Linked DNA regions of Thermobifida alba. The main gene of each other region encodes a partner of the protein of the gene in region 2 in a complex. Links are inferred from orthologs where the notes say so. Each region holds a gene or a part of one and is shown on either strand. Other genes may lie near its edges. The genes, in order: FOF52_RS01945 and rny.

What was found.
Region 1: rny (region 2) and FOF52_RS01945 share a complex: the UniProt entries of both Bacillus subtilis proteins name them as parts of the possible RNA degradosome complex. The link is inferred for Thermobifida alba from one-to-one orthologs.

Annotation. Positions count from the first base shown.
Region 1 is NZ_CP051627.1:428,813-433,532, reverse strand. What follows is about bases 1-2,795. They hold FOF52_RS01945 (6-phosphofructokinase), read right to left. Parts: upstream 2,014-2,795; coding sequence 988-2,013; downstream 1-987. Other genes in these bases: FOF52_RS01940 (lysophospholipid acyltransferase family protein), read right to left, coding at 2,298-2,795; thiI (tRNA uracil 4-sulfurtransferase ThiI), read right to left, coding at 1-816. Outside these bases: more of FOF52_RS01940, read right to left, coding at 2,796-3,134; FOF52_RS01935 (hypothetical protein), read left to right, coding at 3,716-4,465; FOF52_RS01930 (endonuclease/exonuclease/phosphatase family protein), read right to left, coding at 4,462-4,720. UniProt on the Bacillus subtilis protein: Catalyzes the phosphorylation of D-fructose 6-phosphate to fructose 1,6-bisphosphate by ATP, the first committing step of glycolysis.
Region 2 is NZ_CP051627.1:126,780-142,354, reverse strand. Bases 5,846-8,700 are described here. They hold rny (ribonuclease Y), read right to left. Parts: upstream 8,109-8,700; coding sequence 6,582-8,108; downstream 5,846-6,581. Other genes in these bases: recX (recombination regulator RecX), read right to left, coding at 8,303-8,700; FOF52_RS00565 (S9 family peptidase), read left to right, coding at 5,846-6,541. In the rest of the region: tRNA (N6-isopentenyl adenosine(37)-C2)-methylthiotransferase MiaB, read right to left, coding at 1-767; FOF52_RS00585 (amino acid ABC transporter ATP-binding protein), read left to right, coding at 1,023-1,766; FOF52_RS00580 (glutamate ABC transporter substrate-binding protein), read left to right, coding at 1,822-2,679; FOF52_RS00575 (amino acid ABC transporter permease), read left to right, coding at 2,746-3,420; FOF52_RS00570 (amino acid ABC transporter permease), read left to right, coding at 3,417-4,424; more of FOF52_RS00565, read left to right, coding at 4,556-5,845; more of recX, read right to left, coding at 8,701-8,872; FOF52_RS21835 (hypothetical protein), read right to left, coding at 8,865-9,467; FOF52_RS00545 (DUF3046 domain-containing protein), read right to left, coding at 11,338-11,532; FOF52_RS00540 (GNAT family N-acetyltransferase), read left to right, coding at 11,601-12,089; FOF52_RS00535 (RrF2 family transcriptional regulator), read left to right, coding at 12,298-12,750; FOF52_RS00530 (Dps family protein), read right to left, coding at 12,820-13,287; FOF52_RS00525 (helix-turn-helix domain-containing protein), read right to left, coding at 13,430-13,786; FOF52_RS00520 (CinA family protein), read right to left, coding at 13,945-14,448; pgsA (CDP-diacylglycerol--glycerol-3-phosphate 3-phosphatidyltransferase), read right to left, coding at 14,453-15,067; 30S ribosomal protein S12 methylthiotransferase RimO, read right to left, coding at 15,064-15,575. UniProt on the Bacillus subtilis protein: Endoribonuclease that initiates mRNA decay. Initiates the decay of all SAM-dependent riboswitches, such as yitJ riboswitch. Involved in processing of the gapA operon mRNA, it cleaves between cggR and gapA.

The DNA.
Region 1 (4,720 bases), 300 kb from region 2 along the record:
CTGGGCCTTGCCGAACGGCACCACGTACAGCCGGGAGCCTCCCTGGAACCGGTCGAGCTGGCGGACCAGGCTGTAGGCCTTGTAGATGGACTCCGGGCCGGTGAACGGCATTCCGGAGAAGTGCAGGAAGTCGACCTTGAGGCCGCGGCGCATCATCCGGTAGGCCGCCACCGGGGAGTCGATGCCGCCGGACATCAGCACCAGGCCGCGCCCGCTCATCCCCACCGGCAGGCCGCCCTGGCCGGGCATCCCCTCGGTGAAGACGAACACCTCGTCCTTGTCGACCTCGATCTGCACGGTGTGGTCGGGCTTGGAGAGGTTGACGGTCAGGTGCGGGTGGGCCTGCTTGATCGCGCCGCCCACGTGCGCGGCCAGTTCGGAGGAGGTCATCGGGAAGCGCTTGTCGCGGCGGCGGGCCCGCACCGCGAAGGAGCCGGAGCGGTCGGCCATGGCCTGCACCGCGACTCCGGTGACGACGACGGGGTCCTTGGCCACCCGGCGCACCAGGTGCACCCACACGACGCCCATCACGTTGCGCATGCGCTCGGCCAGCTGGGCCACGTCGAGGTCGGAGGCGTCGGGCATGCGCAGCATGACGACGCCCTTGCGTTGGGAGATCCGGAACTCGGGCAGTCCCCTGGCGGCGGCGCGGATGTTGTTGTGCAGACGGCGCTCGAACAGGTGCCGGTTGCTGCCCTTGAGCACGATCTCGCCGAGCTTCATGAGCACACACAGCTCGCCCAGCTCCTGCGCGGGGGTCGCAGCCGCGCCGTCCGCACGCGCGTCGACGGTCACGGAGTCGAGCGGGGCGGACATGACGGTACCTCCGATGGTGTGGGCCTGACAGGGGCGCGGTCCACGAGGGGAACCGCTACTACCAGTATCGGTCACCAGCGCCACCGGTTTGTCCGGCCGCGGTCGTGGCCCCGGACACGACCGCGGCTCCCGGCGCGCTGCGCCGGGAGCCGCGGGAGGGCCGTGCGAGGTCTAGCCGAAGAAGACCTCGGCCTCCTCGTAGCGCTCGATCGGGACGGTCTTGAGCTCGTCGGTGGCGTCGGCCAGGTCGACGCGGACGATGTCGGTGCCGCGCAGGGCGACCATCTTGCCGAAGTCCTTGTCGTTGACCGCGGTGATGGCCTGCACGCCCAGGCGGGTGGCCAGCACCCGGTCGAAGGCCGACGGGGTGCCGCCGCGCTGCACGTGGCCCAGGACCACCGAGCGGGCCTCCTTGCCGGTGCGCGCCTCGATCTCGTCGGCCAGGCGCTGGCCGATGCCGCCCAGCCGCACGTGGCCGAAGGCGTCGCGCTCGCCGCTGGCCAGCTCCATCTGGCCCTCCTTGGGGTGGGCCCCCTCGGCGACCACGATGATCGGCGCGTACTTGGTCTTGAAGCGGCTCTCGACGTAGGCGACGACCTCGTCGATGTCGAAGGGGCGCTCGGGGATCAGGATGACGTTGGCGCCCGCGGCCATGCCCGCGTGCAGGGCGATCCAGCCCGCGTGGCGGCCCATGACCTCGACGATCAGGGCGCGGTGGTGCGACTCTGCGGTGGTGTGCAGCCGGTCGATGGCCTCGGTGGCGATGTTGACCGCGGTGTCGAACCCGAAGGTGTAGTCGGTGGCGTTCAGGTCGTTGTCGATGGTCTTGGGCACGCCCACGACGTTGACGTCCCGGTCGTGCAGCTGGCGCGCCACGCCGAGGGTGTCCTCCCCGCCGATCGCGATGAGCGCGTCGACGCCGAGCGCGGCCATGTTGTCCTTGACCCGCTCGACACCGCCCTCGATCTTCATGAGGTTGGTGCGCGAGGAGCCCAGGATGGTGCCGCCGCGCGGCAGGATGCCACGGACCGCCTCGATGTCCAGCGGCATGGTGTCGCCCTCCAGGGGCCCCCGCCAGCCGTCACGGAACCCGACGAACTCGTATCCGTAGTCCTTGATGCCCTTACGGACCACCGCACGGATGACCGCGTTCAGGCCCGGGCAGTCGCCGCCCCCGGTCAGAACCCCGACTCGCATTTGCGTGTACTCCTTGGATCGTCTGGAATCCCGTGTGCCACGGGAGTCACGAAAACGGCCGCTCCCGGCCGGGGCCTCGCCCCGCGGGTGCGGAACGCACACGGCAGGACCGCGTTCTCACGCAGCAACCATCGTATGGTCTAGACCATAGCGTCCGTGCGAGTCGAGGCCAACTCGCGCGTCGGCCCGTTTTCCCCGTGTTCACTCCCGCGCGGGCCACTACCCGCAGGAGGGCCCCCAAACGACCAGGTGAGCGCGGTCTCCGCGAGCCACGGTGAGCGGGATCACTGCCGCTCCGGCTTCCCCTCTTCCTTTTCCTTCTTCTTCCCGGCCCGCCTGCGCTCCGCCTTCTCCCGGGCGCGCCGCAGCCGCCTGGCCTCGCGCTCCGCGCGGCGCCGCTCCCTGCGGGACTGCTGCTCCTCCTTCTTCTCCTGCTTGGCCGCGGCCTCCAGTTCGGCCTTGACCGACTGGGCGTAGCGGTCCACGTACTCCTGGCCGGACAGCTCCATGAGGGCGTACATGATCTCGTCGGTGACCGCGCGCAGCACCCGGGGGTCCTTCTCCAGGCCGTAGTAGCGGGAGAAGTCCAGGGGCTTGCCGAACTTCACGATGGGGCGGATGCCGAGCCTGGGGATGACCTGGCCGGGCGGCATGATCTTGTCGGCGTTGATCATCGCCATCGGGATCACCGGGACCCTGGCCTGCAGGGCCATCCGGGCCACGCCGGTGCGCCCCCGGTAGAGCCTGCCGTCGGGGGAGCGGGTGCCCTCGGGGTAGATGCCTAGCAGTTTGCCCTGCTCCAGCACCCGCAGTCCGGTGCGCAGCGCCGCCTCGCTGGCTTTGCCGCCGGAGCGGTCGATGGGAATCTGCCCCACCCCGGTGAAGAAGAGCCGGGTGAGGAAGCCCTTGACCCCCTTGCCGGTGAAGTACTCGGCCTTCGCCAGGAAGGTGATCTTGCGGGGCAGCGGCAGGGGGCCGAAGAAGTGGTCCGAGAAGGACAGGTGGTTGCCCACCATGATGGCGGGACCGTGGCGGGGGACGTTCTCCACCCCGTAGGCACGCGGCTGCCACAGCACCGCGAGCACCGGTCCGAGAGTCGCCTTGAGCACCCAGTAGAACACGGTTCACCTCTGCCTGTGCGGGAGTGCCCGTCCGGCACGGCCATGTTCGTTCTCCCGCTGCCACTGACAATCGTGGTCATCTTCCCATCTCGTGCGGGGCACCGCCAAAGCCGATGCCGCGCCACGCGACGCCGGAGGGCTACCGGGTGCCGCGGCGCTCGGCTAGTTTCGTAATCCCAGCGTTCCCCGCTGGCCACACCACAGCCTGGAAAGGTCCGAAATGCCGTTGCTCGCGGAAGCCGAACCGTTCCGGTACGCCGGCGCCGTCCCGGGCCACGGGACCGCCACAGGTCCGCGGCCGGCGCGGCCGGGAGCAGGGTCGCCCGCCGCCGGACGGGCCGCCCTCCCCCCGCTTCCGGCGCACGGCACGGGCCCCGACCACCGCCGCGGCCGCGAGGACCGTGCCGCCGGCCCGACGGGTCTGCGTATCCTCACAAGAGGAGCGGTTCACGCCACAGTCGCCGTCCGCCGGCTCGGCTGCGGTCCGCACGCCGCCGTCCCCGGTGGCGGCGCGCGGGCCGTCCCCGAGGGCGGTCTCGCCTTCGTGCGCGAACGCGACAGAAGCGGGGAAGGGGCAGGACATGACTGATCGCCGCGGCAATGGTCTGCTCGCCGACTCCTACGTTCCCCTGGCCCTGCTTCCCCCCGTGCTCGCCGACACCATGCTGGAGGCGCTGGGGCGGGCGGGCATCGCCGCCTACGCGGTCACGGTGGGCGCCGCGGCCCCGCCCCCGGGGGACGACACCGACGACGAGGCGCCCACCGACCACCTGTACGTGGACGCCAAGGAGCGCGCGGCCGCCGAGGCGGTGCTGCGCGCGGAGCTTCCGGAGCTGGCCGACCGACTGGTCTCGCCGGACCCCGCGCCCGCACGGCCCGAGCCGGAGAACCCGGACGAGGTCTGGGCCGACCTGGTGGCGCGGTTCTACGACTCCGACACCCCCGAACGGGACTGGCCCGACGCCGAGAACCTCTCCGAGGCGCCGGAGGACGACGAACCGGACGAGCCGGACGGCTCCGACGGACCGGTGCTGACCTCCCGGCCGGTCCGCTCCCCCGCCGAGGACCCCCACGACGTCGGCGAGGAGGACGGCGAGCGCTACGTTCCCCCTCCCCCGCCGCCGCTGCCGCGCGGCGACCTGGTCGGCAGGCTCGCCTGGGGCGGACTGCTCGGGGGCCCGGCGCTGCTCCTGGCCACCACCCTGCTGGGGCTGCCCGTGCCCGGCTGGCTGGTGCTGGTGGCCCTGTGCGCCTTCGTGACCGGCTTCGTGGTGCTGCTGATCCGCATGGGCGACCGCCCCTCCGGCCCCGACGACGGCGCGGTCGTCTAGCCGCCGGCCTCCGTCACCGCCCGCTCGACGGGCGGGGTCCGCGGCTCCCCGTCCCGCTCCAGGGCGATCTCGACCAGCACCGGCAGGTGGTCGCTGGCCGCCGCCAGGTCCTCTCGGGAGGGCTGGGCGGGAACACCCCCCGTCACGACGGGCAGTCTCCCGTCGACGAAGACCGTGTCGATGCGGCTGCGCGGGCGCCGCGCCGGGAAGGTCGGCCCACCGCCGGCCGGGCCGAGCGCCCCCGCGTCCACCAGG
Region 2 (15,575 bases):
GGCATGTGCAGCTGCGGCATCACGTTGGGGGTCTCCGCCATCGCCGCGATCACGTCGTCGGTGAAGTCACGCGGATGCGGGGAGGTGAACCGCACCCGCTCCAGCCCCTCCACCTCGCCGCAGGCGCGCAGCAGCTTGGAGAACGCCTGCCGGTCCCCGAACTCCGACCCGTAGGCGTTGACGTTCTGCCCCAGCAGGGTGACCTCGATCGCGCCCTCGGCCACCACCGCGCGCACCTCGGCCAGCACGTCGCCGGGACGGCGGTCCTTCTCCTTGCCGCGCAGCGCCGGAACGATACAGAACGTGCAGGTGTTGTTGCAGCCCACCGAGATCGACACCCAGGCCGCGTACACCGACTCGCGCCGCGTCGGCAGCGTGGAGGGGAACGTCTCCAACGACTCGACGATCTCCACCTGGGCCTCCCGCTGCACCCGGGCGCGTTCCAGCAGCACGGGCAGCGAGCCGATGTTGTGTGTCCCGAAGACCACGTCCACCCAGGGGGCGCGGCGCACGATCTCCCCGCGGTCCTTCTGCGCCAGACACCCGCCCACCGCGATCTGCATCCCCGGGTTGGCGTCCTTGACCGGCCGCAGATGGCCCAGGTTGCCGTAGAGGCGGTTGTCCGCGTTCTCACGCACCGCACAGGTGTTGAAGACGACGACGTCCGGCGTGACGTCCTCGGCTGCCCGCTGGTACCCCGCGTCCTCCAGCAGTCCGGAGAGCCGCTCGGAGTCGTGGACGTTCATCTGGCAGCCGTAGGTCCGCACTTGGTAGGTACGACTCTGGCTCACCCATCCAGGCTAAACGTTTCCCCTACCCGCCCGGACCCCCGCTCTCGCCCCCCTGACCGGAACCGGCCACATCAGTCGACCGATCACGCGACCGACACGACAGAAACAACCGAATCCCCAGTTTAAACGTAACATTTGTACGGATTCAGGGATAACAAGTCTGCCACTCTGGCAGATTCACGGGTCCACCCTGGTGACAAACCCATCGTCAGCAGACTAGTTTCCGTTCCCATGACCGCCACTCCTCTCGTCGCACTGGAGAACGTCAACAAGCACTTCGGTGAACTCCACGTCCTCCGCGACATCAACCTCTCCGTCAACACCGGCGAGGTGGTCGTCATCATCGGCCCCTCGGGATCGGGAAAGTCCACGCTGTGCCGCACGATCAACCGGTTGGAGGCCATTGACAGCGGTCGCATCCTGCTGGACGGTCAACCCCTGCCCGCCGAGGGACGCGCCCTGGCCCGGCTGCGCAGCGACGTCGGCATGGTGTTCCAGTCGTTCAACCTGTTCTCCCACAAGACCGTGCTGGAGAACATCACCCTCGGCCCCACCAAGGTCCTCAAGGTCCCCAAAGCCAAGGCCACCGTGCGCGCCCTGGAACTGCTGGAACGGGTCCGCATCGCCGAACAGGCCAACAAGTACCCCGCCCAGCTCTCCGGCGGCCAGCAGCAGCGCGTGGCCATCGCCCGCGCCCTGGCGATGAACCCCAAGGTCATCCTCTTCGACGAGCCCACCTCCGCCCTCGACCCCGAAATGGTCCAGGAAGTCCTCGACGTCATGACCGACCTGGCCAAAGAGGGTATGACCATGATCGTGGTCACCCACGAGATGGGCTTCGCCCGCCGCGCCGCCAACCGGGTCGTGTTCATGGCCGACGGCCAGATCGTCGAGGAGAACACCCCCGACGCGTTCTTCACCAACCCCCAGAGCGACCGGGCCCGCGACTTCCTCTCCAAGATCCTCACCCACTGACCCGCCCACCATCGGCAACTCTCCGCACCACCAGAGAAGAAAAGGGTTCACCACCATGCGCATCCGTCGCACCGGCGCCGCCCTGGCAGGCGCCTCCGCACTCGCCCTCACTCTCGCCTCCTGCGGCACCGCCGACGTCGGCGGCGGAGGAAACGGAGACGGCGGCGGGAACGGCGACACCATCACCATCGGCGTCAAGTACGACCAGCCCGGCCTCGGCCTGCTCGAAGGCAGCGCCCCGGCCGGCTTCGACGTCGACGTCGCCACCTACATCGCCGGAGAGCTCGGCTACTCCCCCGACCAGATCGAGTGGACCGAAGCCGCCTCCGCCAACCGCGAGACGTTCCTCCAGCAGGGCACCGTCGACATGATCGTGGCCACCTACTCCATCACCGACGAACGCAAGAACGTCGTCGACTTCGCCGGCCCCTACTACGTCGCCCAGCAGGACATCATCGTCTCCGCCGACAACACCGACATCCAGGGCCCCGAAGACCTCGACGGCAAGGTGCTCTGCTCCGCCTCCGGCTCCCGCTCCGCCAACAACATCGTCGACAGCGAGGAGGAGGGCGGCCTGGGCATCGGCGCCGAACTCCGCGAGGCCGGCAACTACTCCGAGTGCATGGAACTGCTCGCCAACGGCACCGTCGACGCCGTCACCACCGACAACACCATCCTCGCCGGGTTCGCCGCCCAGAACCCCGACGCCTACCGCATGGTGAACAACCCCTTCGGTGAGGAGAAGTACGGCGTCGGCCTGCCCAAGGGCTCCACCGAGATGTGCGAGCAGGTCAACGAGGCCATCACCAAGATGTGGGAGGAGGGCAAGACCCTCGAATTCCTCGACTCGGCCTTCGGCTCGACCGGCTTCGCCTACGCCGAGGAGCAGCCCGCCCTTGAGGGCTGCGCGTAGCCCCGAACGCCCGTCCCGGCCGGCGGGGCGCACCACCCCGCCGGCCGCCCCTACCGACTGGGACCGATGGAAGCCTTCTTCGACAACATCGACAAGGTCATCGACGGTTTCTCCTGGACCGTCCGGCTCACCTTGCTCAGCGCCCTGTTCTCCTTCCTCCTGGGCGTCCTGCTCACCGCGATGCGGGTCTCCCCCATCGCCCTGCTGCGCGGCGTGTCCACCGCCTACGTGGAGACCATCCGCAACTCACCGCTGACCCTGGTCCTCCTCTTCTGCGGCCTGGGCCTCAACAGCGCCCTCGGCCTCAGCCTCTCCGGCACCGTCGCCTGGGACGTGTTCTGGTGGGCGGTCATCGGACTGTCCGCCTACACCTCCTGCTTCGTCTCCGAATCGCTGCGCTCCGGCATCAACACCATCCCCCTGGGACAGGCCGAAGCCGCCCGCTCCCTCGGCCTCACCTTCACCCAGAGCCTGCGCCTCGTCATCATCCCCCAGGCACTGCGCACCGTCATCGGCCCCCTCGGCAGCGTCCTCATCGCCCTCATCAAGAACACCACCGTCGCCTCCGTCGCCGGCCTCGGCGTCCAGGAGGCGTCCCGACAGATGAAACTGATGTTCGACCAGGGCGTCGCACCGGTCCTGCCGACCTTCATCGGCTTCGCGATCGGCTTCCTCATCCTCACCCTGCCGGTGGGATACTTCTTCAGCTGGCTCAGCAAGCGAATGGCGGTGGTCCGGTGAGCGCACAGCAGGTCCTCTTCGACACCCCCGGCCCCAGGGCCCGGGCCCGCCACGCCGTTTACACCGTCCTCACCATCGTCGCCTTCCTCTGCGGACTGGCGATCGTCTACCTGGGCTTCAACCGCACCCTCGGCGAAGGCGCCCCCTCCCCGCTCAGCGCCGAAGCCTGGCGCGTCAACCCCGGTGGACAGTGGGCCGCGGCCAAATGGCAGCCCTTCCTCGACCCGGCCACCTGGACCGACTACGTCGTCCCCGGCCTGCAGAACACCCTGACCGCCGCCCTCACCGCCTCCGTCCTCGCCCTCCTCTTCGGCTTGGTCTTCGGCATCGCCCGGCTCTCCGACCACGCCTGGGTCCGCGTCGCCGCGGGAGCGGTCGTGGAGTTCTTCCGCGGCATCCCGCTGCTCATGCTGATCTTCTTCACCATGGCGCTGCCCCTCGCGGTCAACCAGATCCTGCCGGCCCTCGGCATGCCGCCGCTCACCCCCGGCACCTTCCAGGTCTCCGCACTCGCCGCGGTCGTCACCGGCCTCACCCTCTACAACGGGTCGGTCCTGGCCGAGGTGTTCCGCGCCGGCATCAACGCCGTCCCCAAGGGGCAGTCCGAGGCCGCCTACTCGCTGGGCATGAACAAGACCAAGGTCATGCGGCTCATCCTCATCCCCCAAGCCGTCAGCTCCATGATGCCCGCGATCGTCGCCCAGCTCGTGATCCTGCTCAAGGACTCCGCGCTCGGCTACATCATCGCCTTCCCCGAACTGCTCCGCAGCTTCTCCCTGATCGGCACCCGCTACGGCAACGTCATCCCCGCCGCGATCATCTGCGCCGTCATCTACATCGCCATCAACCTCTCCCTGAGCCGCCTGGCCATCTGGCTGGAACGACGCAACGCCCGCAGCGGAGGCCACCGGGGCCGCACCACCCCCGACCCCACCAACCCCACCGTCCTGGCCGCCGGACACATCGCCCCCGGCAACCCGGGAGCATCCGGGAAAACCCCCTGACCCCCGCGGCCCCGACCCCGCGAGCCCCGCCCTCCCCACCGCGGACGGCGGGGCTCGCCCATTCCGCCCCACCAGCGGCTAAGGTCTTCCTTGATCCCCACCGCCCCACTCAACGCCCGGGAAAGCGCACCATGAACGAACGCGTGATCCTGCCCTACGGCAGCTGGTCCTCTCCCATCGCCGCGGCCGACATCGCCCACGGCGCCACCCGCCTGGGCTTCCCCTCCGTCGTCGCCGACGAGACCTGGTGGGAGGAGTCCCGGCCCGACGAGGACGGCCGCACCACCGTCATGCACCGCGCCGCCGACGGCACCGTCACCGACCTGCTGCCCGCTCCCTGGAACGCCCGCACCCGCGTCCACGAGTACGGCGGCCGCTCCTACCTGCCCGTCCCCCGCCGCGACGACAAGGCCCTCACCCGCTGGGGCATCGTCTTCGCCAACCACTCCGACCAGCGCCTCTACCTGCTGGAGAAAGGCTCCCGCGAGCCCCGCCCCCTCACCCCCGAACCCCCCGCCCCGGCCGCACTGCGCTACGCCGACCCCGTACTCGCCCCCGACCGCAAGCACGTCATCTGCGTCCGGGAACGCCACAACGGCACCACCGTCACCCGCGACATCGTCTCCGTCCCGCTCTCCGGACGCGCCGCCGACACCCCCTCGGCGATCCGCGTCCTCGTCACCGGAGCCGACTTCTTCGCCTCCCCCACCCCCTCACCCGACGGCACCAAACTCGCCTGGATCTCCTGGGACCACCCCCGCATGCCCTGGAACGGCACCCAACTGCGGGTCGCCGACCTCCCCGCCACCGGCCCCGTCACCACCCCCCGCGTCCTCCGCGGCGGCATCCGGGAATCCGTCCTCCACCCCCGCTGGCGCGACAACGACACCCTCTACTTCCTGTCCGACTGGTCCGGCTGGTGGAACCTGTACGAAACCCGCACCCAGGGCCAGGCCCTGGCGCTCTTCCCCGACGAAGCCGAATTCACCCCGCCCCCGTGGCAGCTGGGCACCACCCCCTACTGCGTCCTCGACAACGGCCAGATCATCACCCTCCACGGCCACGCCGACCTCGCCGCCGGACGCTACGACCCCGCCACCGCCGACCTCACCCCGCTGGCCCCGTCCCTCACCACCTGGCACACCCTCGACAGCGACGGCACCACCGTGGTCGGCATCGCCGCCTCCCCCACCGAACCGGCCGCCCTGGTCCGCCTCAACCCGGACACCGGAGCCACCACCGTGCTCCGCCGCTCCCTCGACACCACCCCCACCATCGACCTCCTGCCCCGCCCCCGCACCACCACCCTGCCCGGCCGCTACGGCAGCACCGTGCACGCCAACATCTACCCGCCCACCAACCCCGACTTCGACGGCGAAGGCCCCGCCCCCTACGTCGTCTGGGTCCACGGCGGCCCCACCGGAGCCGCCACCACCGCCCTCGACCTCCACAAGGCCTACTTCACCAGCCGCGGCATCGGCATCGTCGACGTCAACTACGGCGGCTCCACCGGCTACGGACGCGCCTACCGGGAACGCCTCGACGGCCAGTGGGGAGTCGTGGACGTCGAAGACGCCGTCGCCGCCGCCCAGGCCCTCGTCGACCAGGGCCTCGCCGACCCCGCCCGCCTCGCCATCCGCGGCGGCAGCGCGGGCGGGCTCACCACCCTCCTCGCCCTCACCCAGGACGTCTTCGCCTGCGGCGTCTCCTACTACGGCGTCACCGACCTGCTCCGCCTCGCCCAGGAAACCCACGACTTCGAATCGCGCTACCTCGACACCATCATCGGCGGCCTCCCCGGCTACACCGCCACCTACCGGGAACGCTCCCCCATCAACCGGGCCGCCGAGATCACCGTCCCGGTCCTGCTCCTCCAGGGCGCCGACGACCCCGTGGTCCCGCCCGACCAGGCCCGCGCACTCGCCGCCACCCTCCACGAACGCGGCATCCCCCACGCCCTCGTGGAGTTCGACGGCGAAAGCCACGGCTTCCGCCGCGCCGACACCATCGCCACCGCCCTGGAACGGGAACTCGCCTTCTACTGCAAGGTGTTCTTCGGCTTCACCCCGCCCGGAGTCCCCCCGATCGAACTCACCGACCCCGCACCCCCCGCATGAGCCGACAGGGCTCCGGCCTCCCGCCGGAGCCCCGCACCGCTCAGCGCGCCGTCTCCGTCGCCCGCGACTCCCGGATCACCGTCACCCGGATCTGCCCCGGGTACGTCAACTCCTCCTCCACCCGCTTGGCGACGTCCCGCGCGATCACCTGCGCCTGCACATCGTCCACCGCCTCCGGCCGCACCATCACCCGGAGCTCCCGCCCCGCCTGCATCGCGAAGACCTTCTCCACCCCCTCGCTGGCCGCGTAGGCGATCTCCTCCATCCGCTGCAACCGCTCCACGTACGACTCCAACGACGCCCGCCGCGCCCCCGGACGCCCCCCGCTGATCGCATCCGCCGCCTGCGTCAGCACCGCCTCCACCGTGCGCACCTCGACCTCGTTGTGGTGCGCCTCGATCGCGTGCACCACGTCCTCGCACTCCCCGTACCGGCGGGCGATCTCCGCGCCGATCACCGCGTGGCTGCCCTCCACCTCGTGCGTCAGCGCCTTGCCGATGTCGTGCAGCAGCGCACACCGCTTCACCAGCCGCACGTCCAGCCCCAGCTCGGCCGCCATCATCCCCGCCAGATGGGCGCTCTCCACCAGGTGCCCCAGCACGTTCTGCCCGTAGGAGGTGCGGTACCGCAACTGCCCCAGCAACGTCACCAACTCCGGGTGCATGTCGGAGATCCCCACCTCCACCAGGGCGTCCTCCCCCGCCCGCACACACGACTGGTTCACCTCGCGGCGGCTGGCCTCGTACGTCTCCTCGATCCGGTGCGGATGGATCCGCCCGTCCGCCACCAACTTCTCCAGGGTGAGCCGCGCCACCTCCCGCCGCACCGGGTCGAAACACGACAGCAGCACCGCCCCCGGAGTGTCGTCGATGATCAGGTTGACCCCCGTGACCATCTCGAACGCCCGGATGTTGCGCCCCTCCCGGCCGATGATCCGCCCCTTCATGTCGTCCCCCGGCAGGTGGACGACCGTGACCACCGACTCGCTCGTCTGCTCACTCGCCAACCGCTGGATCGCCAGCGTGATGATCTTGCGGGCACGGGCCTCACCGTTCTTCCGCGCCTCCCGCTCAAGCTCGCGGACCAGCAGCGCGGCCTCCCGCTTCGCCTGCCCCGCCACCTCCGCGACCAGTTCGGCCTTCGCGTCCTCCGCGCTCAGTGCCGCGGTCCGCTCCAGCACGGCCCGCCGCTCCTCGGCCAGCCGCGACAGCTCGGCCTCCCGCCGGTCCAGCAGCGCCGCCCGCTCGTCGAGCCGGCGGCGCGCCTCGTCCAACCGGCGCACCTCACCGTCGAAACGACGCTCCCGGACGGTGATCCGCTGCTCCCGACGCTCCAACGCGGCCCGGTGCTCCGCCGCCTCCGCCAGCAACCGGTCCCGCTCGGCCCGCGCGGCGCCGATCCGACGCGCCGCCTCCTGCTCGGCGTCGGCACGCACCCGGTCGGCCTGCCGCCGCGCCTCCGCCAGCACGTCCCGGACCCGGGACCGGGTCAGCAGAAAACTGCCCGCGAGGAGAAGGACCAGGGCCCCGAGGAGTGCCACGACCACGAGGTCGGCCACGCCGTCCATGGAGCTACCCCCCACCGCGCCCTGCCCGGGTCCGACCACCGAACGCGGCCGCCCGGACAGCTCCACCGCGCGATCCCGCGCGTCGTCCGTCGGGATAGGGTTACCCCCCGGGAAACCGGGTTAACTCACTCCAGTGCGAGATTCAAGGGAACGGTGATCTCCGGGCCACCGCACCGGTACGCACAGAAAGCCCCTCACACGTCGTCCGGAACGTCGAGGTCCACCTCGGTGCCCTCCGCCTCCAACTCCTCACGCACCAGCCGATAGGCCAGACCAGCCGAGTACCCCTTGCGCGCCAGCATCCCCATCAGCCGGCGCACCCGCACCTCGGTGGGCTTCCCCCGGGTCGCCGCGAGCCTGCGCCGCACCAGGTGGCGCGCGGTCTCCTCCTCCCGCTCCGGGCTGAGCCCGTCCACCGCCTCGCGTACCGTGTCCTCGTCCACGCCGCGCTGCCGCAGCTCCGCCGCCAGGGCGCGACGCGCCAGCCCGCGCCCGGCGTGCCGGGAGTCCACCCACGCCTCGGCGAAGACCGCGTCGTCGACGATGCCGACCTCCCCGAACCGGCCCAGCACCGCCTCGACCGTCTCCTCGGGGATGTCCCGCCGCCGCAGCGCCTCGGCGAGCTGCGCCCGGGTGCGCGGCGCACGGGTGAGCAGCCGCAGACAGATCGCCCGCGCCCGCGCCTCGGGGTCCTCCGGAGGGGTGCTGCCGCCCTCCGGAGGACCCGTCGGCTCCGTTCCGTGCCGCCCGCGTCCGTCAGGCATCCGCGCCCGGGGTCGTCGGCTTGGCCTCGGCCGCGGAGGCGGCGGTCCTGCGCGTGGTCCGCTTGGCCGTGGCCGACGCGGCGGGCGCCGCCTTGGCGTCCTTGGCCTCGTCCTTCGCGGCCTCGCCGGCGGCGCTGTCGTCCCCCGTGGGCACGCCCAGCTTCTCCTTGATCCGCTTCTCGATCTCGTCGGCCATGTCGGGGTTGGACCGCAGGAAGTTCCGCGCGTTCTCCTTGCCCTGGCCGAGCTGGGTGCCCTCGTAGGTGTACCAGGCCCCGGACTTGCGCACGATCCCGTGCTCGACCCCCAGGTCGATCAGGCCGCCCTCGCGGGAAATCCCGACACCGTACAGAATATCGAATTCCGCCTGTTTGAAAGGGGGCGCTATCTTGTTCTTCACTACTTTGACACGAGTCCTGTTTCCAACGGCTTCCGTTCCGTCCTTCAGCGTTTCAATTCGACGGACGTCCATTCGCACGGAAGCGTAGAATTTCAGCGCCCGGCCGCCGGACGTGGTCTCGGGGCTGTTGTGCACCATCACTCCGTCGACGAAGTAATTGTGGTTCCCCTCGACCTCGATGTCGAATTTCCGCATGCTGCGGGTTTCGGGCTTGACCCGGATGTCGAGCACCGGGGCCGCCACCAGCCTCTGCACCGGTTCGGCGTACTCGGGCTCGACAGCGCACCGGCCACGGAACCGGGGAAGCAGTGTGTCGTCCATGGACTCGTGCACGTAGGGCGCGACGATCTCCATGAACTTGGCCGTGGACGCCGTGGTGAACTGGATGTGGCTCTTCTTGCCGGCACCACGCCGGGTCAGCTTCACGTCGAGCCCGTAGGTGTCACGCAGGTACTCGACCAGCCGCTGCCGGGAGCCGGGGCTCATCGCCTCCACACAGATCTCGATCCGGCCGCTGCCGCCCTCCGTACGCGCCTGGCCCCCCTCGGAGCGCAGCGTGAGGCAGCCGTCGTCCATGTACCACACGGCCAGCGCCAGAGGGGTCAGCTGCTTGAGGAACTCCCAGGTGAGGTGCTTCTTGCCGTCACCGAAGTACACGACCTGGTACAGCTCGTCGAGTTCGGGCAGCGGCGCGAAGTCGGCGAACACCGCCTGCTTCGCGTCGGTGGTCCGCGAGTGCTTGATGTTGCCCAGCAGGGAGACCTTCCAGTCGAGGTACGCCTCCTGCTCGGCCCCGTGCCCCATACGGAACCGCACCCCGGTGCGCCCGCTCCGGTTCGGGGAGAGGTCGCCGTCGCCCATGACGGACCCGTAGACCACCTGACGCTGCTGCTCGCTCAGGTAGTGCGTCTCGTTGACCAGGACACGGTCTCCGACGATCAGTTCACCGGCCTCGCGCCAGCCTCCGGGAGTACGGATCAGGTGGTTGGGCGTGGCGGCGAACTGCGCCCTCCCGTTCTTTCCGGAGCTGCCGACCGTGAACTGCAGGAAATAATCGGCTTCTCCGTTGTCGAACCAGTTCACGATCCGCCGCGGGACGATCCTGTCCGTCTCGGGATCGTAGGAGAGGACCTCGACGTCCATCTTCTGGTCGACGATTGTCCCGATCTTCTCCTGAGTGCCGTCGGCCAGCATCACCCGACTGTCATAGTGCATGCAGCCGAACATGACGCCGACCTTCTCGCGGAGTTGGTTGATGAAGATCGCGGTGGTCTTCGTCTGGTTCAGCGCTCCGGCGATCTTGCGGAGGGCCTGGGACATCAGGCGGGCCTGGAGGCCGACGTGGCTGTCGCCCATCTCGCCCTCGATCTCGGCGCGCGGCACGAGCGCGGCCACCGAGTCGATGACGATGATGGAGATCGCGCCGGAGCGGACCAGCATGTCGACGATCTCCAGTGCCTGCTCTCCGGTGTCCGGCTGGGACAGCAGCAGGTCGTCGGTGTTGACGCCGATCTTCTTGGCGTAGGAGGGGTCGAGCGCGTGCTCGGCGTCGACGAAGGCGGCGATCCCCCCGGCCCGCTGCGCGTTGGCCACGGCGTGCAGGGCGACCGTGGTCTTGCCCGAGGACTCCGGACCGTAGATCTCCACGATCCGGCCGCGCGGGATGCCGCCGATTCCCAGCGCCACGTCCAGGGAGATGGACCCGGTGGGGATCGACTCGATGGGCGGGCGGTTGTCGTCGCCGAGGCGCATGATGGTGCCCTTGCCGAACTGGCGCTCGATCTGCGCGAGTGCGGTCTCAAGGGCTTTGTCTCGATCAGCAGCTGCCACGGGAAACCCCTGTTGGGTCGGTGCCTTCTTCTTCATGATGGGGGTGACGTTACGCCGCGGCAGTGACATCCTGCGACGTCTTCTCCCCCGCTGTGGACAACCTTCCGGGCCGTCCCCTCCCCGGGCGGTCGCGGCTGTCCTCCGGCAGCGGCGGGGCCGCCCCGGAACCACTCCAGGCTCGGGTGTCTCATCATCCTACCCGAACCTTTGTTCGATCGCGGGTGCCTCGCCGGGCTCAGTGGACGTCGGCGGGGAGGTCGAAGGTGCGGCACACGGCGCGCCAGACCTCCTTGGCGCCGACGCCGTCGTCGAGGGCCTGGCGGACCGTGCGGGAGCCGAGCTCCTCGATGACGTGGTCGCGGGCGAGGCTCTCGGCGTAGGTCTCGCCGAACTGTTCGTACATGAGCTGCCAGAAGCGGGAGAGTCTCATCTCTCCTCCGGTGTCGGTCCCGTTCCGGTCCGCTACCGCCGGGGTCCGGGACGGGGCATGCTGATGGGATGGAGTTCACGATACGACCGATGGCGGAGTCGGACCGGCAGCGGCTGGTGGAGGTCAGCCTGGCCGCCGACCGGTTGTTCGCCCTGGCCGGGGTGCGGCTGCCGCCCGACGACCCGGGGCTGATGCTGGACCGCTGCTCGCCGGTGCTGGTGGCGGGCCGTCCGCCGGTGGGTCTGGCGGCGTTGACGGTGTTGGACGGCGACGCCCACCTGGAGCAGATCGCCGTCCGGCCCGACCACGGGCGGCGCGGGCTGGGGACCGCCCTGTTGGAGGCGGCCTGCGCGCGGGCGCGGGAGCTGGGCCACCGCCGGATCACCCTGACCACGTTCCGGGACCTGCCCTGGAACGCGCCGTGGTATGCCCGGCACGGTTTCGCGGTCCTGGCGGAGTCGGAGTGGGGGCCGCAGCTGGCCGAGCAGTGGCGGGAGGAGGCCGAGACCGGGATCGCCGTGCTGCCGCGCGTGGTGATGCGGCGTGAGCTCGGCTGAGCGGGGTGGTCCCGGTCTGGGTAGGCTGGGGGTCGGACGCAGCGGTGTGCCGGTCCCGGCGTGCGGGTTCTCCGCGGTTGCGGGGCGGCGCGTCGGCCCTCGATCTTTCCGGGAGGCGGAGTGGTGATGAGACGCGGCGGCGCCGTCGGGCGGCCGTCCGGTGACCCCACTGGCCCGACCTCCCCCTGTTTCACGGCATAATCGCAGCATGCGCCTTTCCGCCCGGGTTGATTACGCACTGCGTGCCGCAGCCGAGCTCGCGGCCGCCAGTGGCGGTCCTGTCACGGCCGAGCAGCTTGCGCGTGCCCAAGCCATACCTGGAAAATTCCTGGAGAACATCCTGACCCAGTTGCGCCGTGCCGGTCTGGTGCGCAGCCAGCGGGGACCGGTCGGCGGGTACTGGCTGGCGCGTCCGGCGTCGGAGATCTCTCTGGCCGACATCATCCGCGCGGTGGACGGCCCGTTGGCGAACGTGCGGGGTGAGCGTCCCGAGCACGTCGCCTACGAGGGGGCCGCGCGCAGCCTGCAGCAGGTGTGGATCGCGTTGCGGGCCAGTGAGCGGGCCATCCTGGAGTCGGTGACGTTGGAGCACGTGGCCACGTCCGCGCTGCCGGAGTCGGTCCGGTCGTGGACGCAGAACCCGGAGGCATGGACGAGCTGAGCGGATCCGGGCGGACGGCTGCGGCCCCCGGAGCTCCGGGGGCCGCAGCCGTCCGCCCAGGTGCGGGTCTCAGCTCATCGCCTGGAACATCCAGTGCTGCTGTTCGAGGTCCTGGCTGGCGGCGATGAGCAGGTCCTGGGTGACGGGGTCGGCGTCCTCGGTGGCCCGGATGTGTTCCTGGAAGCGTTCGACCGCGCCGCTGAGGGCTTCGACGGCGAACGCGACGACCTTGTCGTCCTGGACGTAGCCGGGGTCGAGTTGGGGGAGGCGGGTGTCCTCGGCGACCCGGCCGGACCGTCCGTCCGGAGTGACGCCGATGGCGACGGCGCGTTCGGCGAGGACGTCGGTGTGCCTGCGGGCCGCGGCGACGAGTTCGTCGAGTTGCAGGTGGATGGAGCGGAAGTTGCGGCCGATCACGTTCCAGTGCGCCTGTTTGCCCAGCAGCGTCAGGTCGATCAGGTCGACGATCGCGGCCTGGAGCGCCTGTCCGGTGGTCTTGCGGGCCTCTTCGGTGAGCGCGCCGTGGATCTTGGCCATCGTTCATCCCCCCTGTGGGTCCGGTTGCGGGACGGCTGGGGGTCCACTGCCCAGGGGGAACGGGGGGAAACCCGGTGGGTGAGCGCGAACGGGCCGACCGTACACACCGCGGTCGACCCGTTCGTTCTCGTGTGGGCGGGGTTCAGACGCCCACCATGTCGACAACCTCCGGAACGCGATCGGGGATGGGGTCGATGCCGAGCCGGTCGGGGCTGGTACCGGTTCCCGCCGGGACCGATCCGCTGAGCGCCGCCTCCTGGAGTTCGGCGAGGGCCAGCTGGTCGGAAACCTCTCGAAGGACCTGGGAGAGGGGGACTCCCAGCGCACCGCAGATCGAGGCGAGCAGTTCGGAGGAAGCCTCCTTCTGGCCGCGTTCGACCTCTGACAGATATCCCAACGACACTCGGGCATCGGCCGACACCTCGCGGAGAGTGCGGCCCTGCCGCTGCCGAAGCTGCCGTAGCACGTCACCAAGCAGGTGACGAAGCAGGACCATCATTCGCGCTCCCTCCTACCGGTAGCGACCTTCATAAAAACACCGTACCTGCCCGAAGCCCGATCGTCGCACCTCATAGCTTCCTTGTTCGCTGGAGGGATAACACGATCTTGGTGAGGTTTTGTTCCCCGAGTTCGGTGTCTTGAACGGGCTGCCGGTCGTTATTTCACGGTGGTTTGTGCCACGTCGGCCACCAGGGTGTCGCGCAGGAGGGCGAGGGCTGCGGCGACGGTCTGCTCCCGGATGGCTTCCCGGTCTCCGTGGAGTTGGAGTTTCCGCAGGTCGCAGCGGTTGTCGGGGCGGGCTGCGGCGGCGTAGACGGTGCCGACGGGCTGTCCGTCCTGGGGCTCGGGTCCGGCGACGCCGGTGACGGCGAGGCCGTAGGTGGCCGTGAAGAGCCGGCGGGCTCCGCGGGCCATGGCGGTGGCGACGTCGGGGTGGACGGCGCCGTGGTCGGCGAGCAGGGCGGCGGGGACGTCGAGGAGGGCGGCTTTGGTGTCCGTGGCGTAGGTGACGGCTCCGCCGCGGAAGACGGCGGAGGCGCCGGGGACGGCGGTGAGGGCGGCGCCGATCATGCCGCCGGTGAGCGACTCGGCGACCGCGAGGGTGTGTCCGCGGTCGGCGAGGAGGGCGTGGACGCGGGCGGCGAGTGCGGGGACGGGCACGGGGTCAGCTCCTTCCCGCTTCTTCGCCGGGCTGTCCGTTGCGGGCCTGGTGGCGCAGGCGCAGGGCCTTGACGACGTAGTCGGCTCCGGTCCACAGGGTGACGGCGACGGCGGCGGCCATGACGGCGTGTGCGGGCAGTTGCAGGTACCACTGGTCGGGCAGCGGGAACAGGTAGGCGCTGATGGCGACGATCTGCAGGACCGTCTTGAGTTTTCCGCCGGGGCTGGCGGGGATGACGCCGTGTCTGATGACGGCGAACCGCAGGGCGGTGATGCCCCATTCGCGGATGAGGATGACGGCGGTGACCCACCACCACAGTTCGCCGGTCCAGGACAGCAGGAGGAGGGCGGCGCCGGTGAGGGCCTTGTCGGCGATGGGGTCGGCGATCTTGCCGAAGTCGGTGACGAGGTTGTGGCGGCGGGCGAGCTCACCGTCGACGCGGTCGGTGATCGCGGCGACGACGAAGACGGTGAAGGCCGCCAGGCGCCACCAGAGGCCGTCCTGGAGCATGAGGACGGCGAAGACCGGCACCATGACGATTCGGCTGATGGTCAGGATGTTGGCGATGTTCAGCACCGGAACGGGACCGGTGGGTGCGACGGGGTCCGGGGTGCTCACGTGGTATCAGCGTCTTCCTGGTGTTCGGCGACGAGGTCGACTCCCATGGCGGTCAGCACCGTGGCGGGCACGATGTCGCCCACGCGCGGTTCGGTGTCGGCGTAGACGATGGTGCTGCCGTCCACTTCGGGGGCCTGGTGTGCGGCGCGTCCTTCGTAGGCGCCTTCGTCCAGTTCGGCTTCGATGAGGACGTCGACGGTGGAGCCGACGCGCTCCTCGGCGCGCTGGGCCATCAGTTCCTCGGCGAGCTGGTTGAGCTGCTCGACTCGTTCGGCGATGGTCTCCTCGGGGAGTTTGCCGTCGAGTCCGGCCGCTTCGGTGCCGTCCTCGTCGGAGTAGCCGAAGATGCCGATGGCGTCGAGGCGGGCCTGTTCCAGGAAGGCCACGAGTTCGGTGAGGTCCTGGTCGGTCTCGCCGGGGAAGCCGACGATGAAGTTGGAGCGGATGCCCGCTTCGGGGGAGCGGGCGCGGATGGTCTCCACCAGTTCCAGGAAGCGTTCGCGGTCGC